Regions from separate parts of the Streptomyces sp. NPDC020958 genome, predicted to be linked through region 2. Evidence: riboswitches for the same ligand, from Rfam matches in the RefSeq annotation. Region 2 holds a riboswitch; each other region holds the start of a gene.

Region 1 (2,981 bases), on a different contig from region 2:
GGTCAGGCTCGGAGCCGGTCAGGGTCTTCTGGTCGCTTCCGGTGAAGGCCAGGGGCGGGAAGCCGGCGGGCAGGGCGCCGATGCCGATCTTCAGGGTGCCGCTCTTCTTGACCGCGGCGGGCAGTTCGGCGCTGACGGACTTGACCTCGGAGACCTTGATGGTGGTCTGGGTGGCGGCGCCGTTGGAGACCTGGCCCACGACGACCTCGCCGGACTTGGCGTTGTCGGTGGTGGTGGCCGCGTCGCTGTCGCCCCCGCAGGCGGCGAGCCCGGTGGCGAGGGAGGCGACGGCGGTGGCCGCGGTGATGCCTCTGATCAGGCTGCGTCGGGTGAAGTGGGTAGACATGGCCGTTCCTTGTCGGTGCCGGTGATGAGGGTGAGGGCGTGGGGGGAGGTCTGTGGTGCGGCGGTTCAGAGGACCTTGCTGAGGAAGTCCCTGGTCCGCTCGTGCCGCGGCTTGTCGAGGACCTCGGAGGGCGGCCCCTGCTCGACGATCCTGCCGCCGTCGATGAAGACCACCCGGTCGGCGATCTCGCGGGCGAAGCCGATCTCGTGGGTGACGATGACGAGGGTGGTGCCGCTGGTGGCCAGGTCCTTGATGACGGAGAGGACCTCCCCGACCAGCTCGGGGTCGAGGGCGGAGGTGGGCTCGTCGAAGAGGATGACGCCGGGACGCAGGGCGAGGGCGCGGGCGATGGCGACGCGCTGCTGCTGGCCGCCGGACAGCTGCCGCGGGTAGGCGCCGACGCGTTCGCCGAGGCCGACGCGTTCGAGCAGTTCCTTGGCCAGCGCCTGGGCCTCGGGCTTGGTCAGCTTCCCGGTGGCGACGGGGGCGGCGGCCACGTTGTCCAGCACGGTCAGGTGCGGGAAGAGGTTGAAGTTCTGGAAGACGAAGCCGATCCGGCCGCGCTGGGCCAGGATGGCGCGCTCGCTCAGCTCCTTGAGCCTCTCGCCCTGCCGTTTCACCCCGATCAGCTCGTCGTTGATGCTGACGTAGCCGATCTCGGGCTTCTCCAGGTGGTTGATGACCCTCAGGAGCGTGGACTTGCCGGATCCGGACGGGCCGAGGATGACGGTGACCTCGCCGGGGCGGATGGTCAGGTCGACGCCGTCGAGGACGCGGTGGGCGCCGTACCACTTGTGGACGTCGTGGATCTCCAGGGCGGCGGGGACCGTCTGCACGGTGTCGGTGATGCTCATACGGCGGCCTCCCGGCGGATGCGGGCGCGCAGGTCGGTCAGGCCGGCCCGCAGTTTCTGCACGGGGGTCGGCGGCAGCGAGCGGGTGGCGCCCCGGGCGTAGTACCGCTCGACGTAGAACTGGATCACGGAGACGACGCTGGTGAGGATCAGGTACCAGACGGTGACCACCAGCAGCAGCGGCACGATGTCGCCGGGGTAGGTGGAGCCCATGCTCTGGGCGGTGCCGAAGAGGTCGAGCAGGGAGACGTAGAAGACCAGCGAGGTGCTCTTGATGAGGCCGATGAGCTGGTTGACGTAGTTCGGGATGATCGACCTGAGCGCCTGCGGGAAGACGATCCTCCGGAACTGGTAGCCCTTGGGCAGTCCGAGCGCGGCGGCCGCCTCGTGCTGGCCCTGGTCCACCGAGAGGATGCCGCCGCGGACCACCTCGGCCGCGTAGGCCGCCTCGTTGAGGCTGAGGCCGATGACGGCGATGACCATGTCGGTGGCGAGCTTCGACTCGTCGAAGGAGAAGAAGGCCGGCCCGAAGGGGACGCCGACGCTCAACGTCTTGTAGAGGGCGCTGAAGTTGTAGAGGAAGAGCAGGACGACGATGAGCGGTATGGAGCGCAGCGCCCACACGTAGGTCCAGCTGACCGCGCGCAGCACCGGGCTCTTGGAGAGCCGGGCCAGCGCGAGCAGGACGCCGCCGAGGAGGCCCAGCACCGCGCTGTAGGCGGTGACTTCGAGGGTGATGACCAGCCCGTCGAGGATGGTCGGCCGCAGGAACCAGTAGCCCCAGCGGTCCCACTGGTAGAAGGGGTTGGTCACCAGTCCGTGGACGAACTGGGCGACCAGGACCAGGACGACGGCGGTGGCGATCCACCGTCCTGGCTTGCGCAGTGGCAGAACACGCTGTGCTGTAAGGGGCTTTGACGGTTCGTCGGCGGCGGACGGCGCCTCGGGGGCGAGGGTGGCGCCTGGGGGTTCACTCATGGCGGGCTCCGGCGGAGTCGGACACCCCGGATGCCACGGCCGGGTACGCGGCACCGGGCCGTGTTCGGGCACGGCACGGGGCACGGGGGCGCGCGGGACACGGGGGCTGGGCGGACGGCGTCACACCGGACGGCCGGTGCTTTCGTCAGGAACGCTGAGGCGCGAAGCTGCGGGACTGGGCGGAAAGGCCTGGTCAGACCCGACAGCGGGCACAGCCCGGTGCGGTACACGCGCTACACAGGGCGCTGTTGACACGGAGCAGGTCGACGGCGCGGTCGGCGACGAGCGGGCTCGGGTACGGCTGTACGCAGCCCTGGGCGCGGCGCGGGGCCGTGCTGGAAGCTGCGTACATGTCCGTCACCTGTCACTTGGTGGCCCGTGGGCCGCGCGCTTACCGAACGTCGTCATTCGGTCGGGTCGTCACCTGGGGCACCCCACCGCGGTGCGAGGGTTGCCGGTCAGCTAGCCAGGGCTTGATGCTGACGCTCTTGACCGTTCTGGTCCGTAAGTTAGGCAGCCGCCCGAACGAATGTCAACGCCTGTCCAGTTGGCGGGACGGTTCAGGCCGCTCTCACCTGCGGGAAGCGTCCGCCGCATGCCCGGCCCAGTCCAGGATCTGGACGGCCGCGCCGGCGGCTTCCAGTCCCTGGCAACGGCCGTGGTGGCGGCGGGCGATGCCGTCGAGGTCGAGGTGGGCGCCGAAGGCCGGGTGCGCGGCCAGCCGCCGGGCGTAGGCCCACAGCACCGGGTGGTCGGCGATGCGGTGCACGGCGGAGGCGTCCAGGTGGTTGCGGTGCACGGTGT
Region 2 (2,981 bases):
ACGGGCCGTCGGCCGGGTTGCCGATGGCGAGGGACTTGGCGATGGTGTTCGGCTTCTGCGGCCGGACCACGTCGTGACCCGCCTTGTAGGCGGTCGACACCGGCGAGCAGCCCTCCGCCTGCGCACCGAAGATCTTGTACGGCTTGTCCTCGACGAGCCCGAGCTTGATCAGCTCCTGCAGCCCCTTGTCGATCTTCGTGAGCTGGGAGCCGGAGGCGATCGGGACGACCAGCTGGTCCGGGAGCCGCCAGCCGAGCTGCTCGCAGATCTCGTACGCGAGCGTCTTGGAGCCCTCGGCGTAGTACGGCCGCAGGTTGACGTTGACGAAGCCCCAGCCCTCGCCGGCCGGGTCGCCGATCAGCTCGGAGCAGAAACGGTTCACGTCGTCGTAGTTGCCCTCGATGCCGACGAGCTCGCCGCCGTAGATCGCGGCCATGACGACCTTGCCCTGCTCCAGGTCGTGCGGGATGAACACGCAGGAGCGGAAGCCGGCCCGGGCCGCGGCGGCGCCGACGGCACCGGCCAGGTTGCCGGTGGAGGAGCAGGAGAGCGTGGTGTAGCCGAAGGCACGGGCGGCCTCGACGGCCTGGGCGACGACGCGGTCCTTGAAGGAGTGCGTCGGGTTGCCCGAGTCGTCCTTCACGTACAGCCCGCCGGTGACGCCGAGCTCCTTGGCCAGGTTGTCGGCCTGGACGAGCTTGGTCCAGCCCGGGTTGATGTTCGGCTTGGTCGCCACGTCCGCGGGGACGGGCAGCAGCGGCGCGTAGCGCCAGATGTTCGCGGGTCCCGCCTCGATCCGCTTGCGGAGCTCCTCGGTGTCGTAGCCCGAGAAGTCGTACGCGATCTCCAGCGGGCCGAAACACTCCTCGCAGGCGAACACCGGGCCGAGCGGCACGCGGTGGCCGCACTCGCGGCAGGACAGCGCGGCGGCGGGGCCGAGGTCCACGGTCTTCGGGGAAGCGGTTGCAACAGTCTGCGCAGCCATGTGAGGCGAGGCCCTTTCTCCTCATCTTCCTCACGGCGCATCTCGCCGTGAGACGGATTTGGCACCTTCCCTAGCCGGGAGCCTCGCTGTGAACACGAGACCGGCTGGAGGGTTGCCGGGGCTTCATCGGGCCGTTTCCCTCTGCCCCTCTGGATGAGCTGTATTCGGTTGTCAACGCACGGTGACCCCAGGACATGCGATGGTCACGCGCGTTGTTCAAGACTGTAACCGAAGGCCAGGACAGTTGAGATAGTCGTCCGTACCGCGAGATGGATCACACCCCGCAGTGTGACCGTGACAGTGAGGAGCCGCTGACTGTGCTGGAAGAAGCCGAGCGCTGGCTGGCCACCCGCTCCTGGTCCGTGACCGACCGTCCGCTGCACCGGATACTCGCCGCCAAGCAGCGCACCGGTCAGTCCGTCTCCGTCGTGCTGCCCGCGCTCAACGAGGAGGAGACGGTCGGCGACATCGTCGCGGTCATCCGTCACGACCTGATGCGGCAGGTGCCGCTCGTCGACGAGATCGTGGTCGTCGACTCGGGCTCCACCGACCGCACGGCGGCGGTGGCCGCGGCGGCGGGCGCCCGGGTCGTCCACCGTGACACGATCCTCCCCCGCATCCCCGCCGTCCCCGGCAAGGGCGAGGTCCTGTGGCGCTCCCTGCTCGTCACCGGCGGGGACGTCATCTGCTTCGTCGACGCCGACCTGAAGGACTTCTCCTCCGACTTCGTCACCGGCATCGTCGGCCCGCTGCTGACCGACCCGGACGTGCACCTGGTCAAGGCGATGTACGACCGCCCGCTCGCCGGCGCGGCGGGCCAGGGCGGCCGGGTCACCGAGCTGATGGCCCGCCCCCTGCTGAACATGCACTGGCCGCAGCTGGCCGGGTTCGTGCAGCCGCTCGGCGGCGAGTACGCGGCCCGCCGCACCCTGCTGGAGCAGCTCCCCTTCCCGGTCGGCTACGGCGTGGAGCTGGGCATGCTGGTGGACGCCCTGCACCTGGTCGGCCTGGACGCGCTCGCCCAGGTGGACGTCGGGGTGCGCAAGCACCGCCACCAGGACGGCCAGGCCCTCGGCCGGATGTCCGCCGCGATCTACCGCACGGCCCAGCTGCGGCTGGCCCGCGGCCATCTGATCCGCCCGTCCCTGACCCAGTTCGAACGCGGCGAGGACGGCTTCGAACCCCGCACCTACTCCGTGGACACGGAGGAACGCCCGCCGATGGTGGAGATCGCGGAGTACGCCGACCGCCGGGTGGCCTGACCTGGTACACGTTCGCCCGTCGGGCGTGGCCGTACGTTTGAGCGTTTACAAGCCGGGCTAGGTTGAGGCGTATGGCTTCCCCCATGGCTTCCACCGGCAGTGCAGAGGTGCTGGTCGCGTCCAACCGCGGCCCGGTTTCGTACGAGGTGCACCCTGACGACGCGGACCGCGCCCTGCGTGCCAAACGCGGCGGCGGCGGGCTGGTCTCGGGGCTCTCGGCCATCGGGCCGGACGCGAACGCGGTGTGGGTGTGCGCCGCGCTGAGCGACGGTGACCGCGAGGCGGTCCGGCGGGCCGGGGGCGGCCTGCTGCCGGAGGCGGACACCGGGGGCCAGCGGGTCCGGATGCTCGACATCGAACCGGGCGTGTTCTCGGACGCGTACAACGGCATCGCGAACTCGGTGCTGTGGTTCGTCCACCACATGCTCTACCAGACCCCGCTGGAACCGGTCTTCGACGCGGAGTTCCGGCGCCAGTGGGAGTCGTACCGGGCCTACAACCGCGCGTTCGCCGAGGCGCTGGCCGAGGAGGCGGGCGACGGCGCGGTGGTGGTGATCCAGGACTACCACCTGGCGCTCGCGCCCCGGATGCTGCGGCAGCTGCGGCCCGACCTGCGGATCGGTCACTTCTCGCACACCCCGTGGGCACCGCCGGACTACTTCCGGCTGCTCCCCGACGACATCGCGGCGGAGCTGCTGAGCGGGATCCTCGGCGCCGACCACGCGGCGTTCCTG
Region 3 (2,981 bases), on a different contig from region 2:
TAGTCAGGGGTGGTGTGCGCCAGGACGCTGCTGGCCGGCCGGGTGCCGGTCGGGAAGACGGTGTCGGCGATCTGCTTGCGGTCGACCGTGACCTGGAGTGCCTGCCGCACCCTGGCGTCCTTCAGCAGGGGACTGGCGTTGTTGAGGCCCAGACCGAACACCACCCCGGGGTTGGCCCGGCGGGCGAGCGTGACCTGGCCGCCCTTGAGCGCTGCCTCGTTGGCCCTGCCGACGCTGCTGATCGCGTCGACCTGCCCGGACTGGAGGCTGCCGGCGCGTACGCCTGCCTCCGGCACCACCTTGAAGACCAGCTTGTCCAGGTAGGCCTCGCCCTTTTTGGCCCACAGACTGGATCCCCAGGCGTACCCGGTCCGCCTGGCCAGGGTGATCGACTGGTTCTGCACGTAGCCCTTCAGCACGAACGGCCCGGATCCCACCACCCCGTCACTGCACTTCTGCTGCGGGGTGCGGTGCACGCTCGCGGACGACTCGATGCCCAGTGAGTGGGTCGAAGTCGCCTGCAGGAACTGCGCGTTGGGCTGTGCGAAGGTCACCTGCACGGTGAGCGGGTCGACCGCGGTGGTGCTCTTGACACCGTTGAGGTAACCCTGGGCCAGGGTGCCCAGGGCGCCGAGCTTCGGCACCGCGTCGAAGTTGTCCTTGACCACCTGCGCGGTCAGCTTCGACCCGTCGCTGAAGGTGACGCCCGAGCGCAGGTGGAACGTGAACCGGGTGGCGTCGGAGTTGATGTCCCAGCTCCTGGCCAGCCACGGCACGATCTTGCCCGTCTTCGGGTCCTGGTCGGTCAGCGAGTCCACGATCTGACGGACCGAGTAGATGGTGTCGTTGCTGCCGACCTGCTGCGGATCCACGCAGCCGGAGTCGGAACCCACCGCGAAGGTCAGGGTGCCGCCGGACTTAGGCCGGCTGCTCGCGCCGCCGGAACCGCCGTCGCCCGAACCACAGGCGGTCAGCAGCACGCTGGTGGTCAGCAGGGCGGCCAGCGGCGCCCAACGGGATGATCTGAATACCGGAAGTGCGGTCACGGAGGGTTTTCTCCTACTCGTGTCACCTGGCACCGGGTGACAGGCGTCGGGAGCGCGGCACGCCGTGCGGGGACGGACGTGCGACCCGGCCGGTCGGCACCGGCGGGGGAAAGCGCTGATCAGGCGGTGGTCAGGAAGACGCCAGCGGGCGCGGTGGCGGGAGAGCGGGCAGCGGACCGTCAAGCGGGAGCCGGGAGCCGGGAGCCGGGAGCCGGGAGCCGGGAGCCGGGAGCCGGGAGCCGGGAGCCGGGAGCCGGGAGGCCGTGCCCGGCGGCGGTCCCGGTCGGCGCGGTGGCCGGTCAGGGGGCTCGTCGGCGACGGCTTGTCAGCGGACCGGGGGCCTGCTCGTCAGCGACAACTGGTCGTGCGACAGAGGCAGCTGGTCGAGCGCTTGAGGTCGATGTGGCGTCGGCGGGAGAGACGGGAGAACGGCATGGCACCGGCGCAGGAGGCGACCGCCGCGTGATCGCTGTGCATACCGGTCCCTCCCCGTCTCCGGCCCCGCCACCGGGGCCACGCGCTTGCGGTGATCGTCGGTGATCCCGCCGGGCTTTCACCTGGAGCACCCCACCGCGCGGGAGGGTTGCCGGTCAGCGAGCCAGGGCTTGACGCTGACACTCAATGCCGATCGAGATGCTACGGAGCCGACTTGTCGAACGTCAATGCCACACAGGGGCGTTCGGCGCGCGAGGCCGGAACGTCTCACCTGCCGGGACACGTCCGGCCATCCGACCGGGCGGCCCCTCCGTCCGGTTCAGGACCCGCCGCGTTCGCGGGGGATCTTCTGCCCGGCCTCGACCGCCACCGGCAGCCGGTTCTCGGCCGGCGGCAGCGGGCAGGTGGCCAGGTCCGTGTAGGCGCACGGCAGGTTCGCGGCACGGTTGAAGTCCAGCACCACCGTGCCGTCGGCGGCGGGCGGTTCGACCGTCAGGACCCGGTTGGCGGCGTAGGTGGTGACCCCGGAGGTCGCGTCGGTGAACAGCACCGTCAGCCCGCCGGGATCGCGGCCGGGGAACGCGGTCAGGGACAGCTGCCGCCCGGCCAGCTCGAACTCGATCCGCCCCGGCGCGTCGTAGACGTGCTCGAGGCCCTCGACCGCGGCGCCCACGGTGGTCGGCCGCGGCTCGTCGAAGGGGACGTAGTGGCCGGTCACTGCCCAGCGCGGGTCGGGTGCGTAGGCGGGGGTGCCGGTGAAGGCGGTGCGCAGCGGCGCGTCCGGGTGCCGGGGGCGCACGATGTCGTTCCCGCCGCGCTTGGCTACCTCGATGACGGCGTCGCCCCAGACCGCGTCGACGCCCCCGCGCTCCGGAAGCACGCCGAAGCGGTGTTCTCCCCGCACCGGCGTCCCGCCGACGACCAGTTCCTCTCCGTCGTCCAGGGTGACCACCACCCCGTCGGGGCCGGTGCGCCAGGCACCGGGCGCGTCGGGGAAGCGCTGTGGCCGGTCGTCCAGCCAGTGCAGGGCGGTGATCGCCAGAAAACCGTGCGGGTCGGCCAGCCGGGCCTCCTGGGCGCGGTACCAGTCCAGCCAGTCCTCGGTGAACGCCCGCAGGTCCGTCGTGGTGGCCTCGGTGGTCATGGGGTCTCCTTCGTGGGTCGGGTTCGTCGACGGGGAAGTCGAGGAGACGGCGGCGTGGGCCACGTCCGCGGGGCAGGCGGCGTCACGGCGACCGGACCGGTCAGGGCGGGTTCGCAGCTCGGGTGACGCGGGCCGGGCAGGGGTCAGCGGCGCGGAAGAGGACAGACGGCCGAGCAGGTGCGGCAGAAGTCCACATGCCGACGGGTGACCAGCCGCACGGCGGAACGCACACCCCTGGGTGCCGCTCCGAGTCCGCGCATCAGGGGCCTCCACCCGTCCGAAACAGATCGGTTCACCGTACGTCGGCCGCCCCGGCGGATGTCAAGAACACCTGGCACGTCCGCATCCGCCGAGCC

What was found. Region 2 has a riboswitch for S-adenosylmethionine ahead of thrC (threonine synthase). Riboswitches for the same ligand answer to the same signal wherever they lie in the genome.
Region 1: it holds a riboswitch for S-adenosylmethionine, as region 2 does, so the genes downstream of both, ACZ3KP_RS01300 (amino acid ABC transporter permease) here and thrC (threonine synthase) in region 2, are expected to answer to the same signal.
Region 3: it holds a riboswitch for S-adenosylmethionine, as region 2 does, so the genes downstream of both, ACZ3KP_RS04975 (putative leader peptide) here and thrC (threonine synthase) in region 2, are expected to answer to the same signal.

The regions. Positions count from the first base shown of each region.
Region 1 is NZ_JBVHFU010000001.1:276,560-279,540, reverse strand. It holds gene ACZ3KP_RS01310 (ABC transporter substrate-binding protein) at 1-346, opposite strand, end outside; gene ACZ3KP_RS01305 (amino acid ABC transporter ATP-binding protein) at 412-1,200, opposite strand; gene ACZ3KP_RS01300 (amino acid ABC transporter permease) at 1,197-2,177, opposite strand; SAM riboswitch class IV at 2,560-2,671, opposite strand; gene ACZ3KP_RS01295 (glutathione S-transferase C-terminal domain-containing protein) at 2,749-2,981, opposite strand, start outside.
Region 2 is NZ_JBVHFU010000004.1:482,086-485,066, forward strand. It holds gene thrC (threonine synthase) at 1-985, opposite strand, end outside; SAM riboswitch class I at 1,004-1,145, opposite strand; gene ACZ3KP_RS16070 (glucosyl-3-phosphoglycerate synthase) at 1,303-2,247, shown strand; gene ACZ3KP_RS16075 (alpha,alpha-trehalose-phosphate synthase (UDP-forming)) at 2,331-2,981, shown strand, end outside.
Region 3 is NZ_JBVHFU010000001.1:1,097,675-1,100,655, forward strand. It holds gene ACZ3KP_RS04970 (ABC transporter substrate-binding protein) at 1-1,046, opposite strand, end outside; gene ACZ3KP_RS04975 (putative leader peptide) at 1,395-1,523, opposite strand; SAM riboswitch class IV at 1,559-1,672, opposite strand; gene ACZ3KP_RS04980 (DUF1684 domain-containing protein) at 1,801-2,625, opposite strand.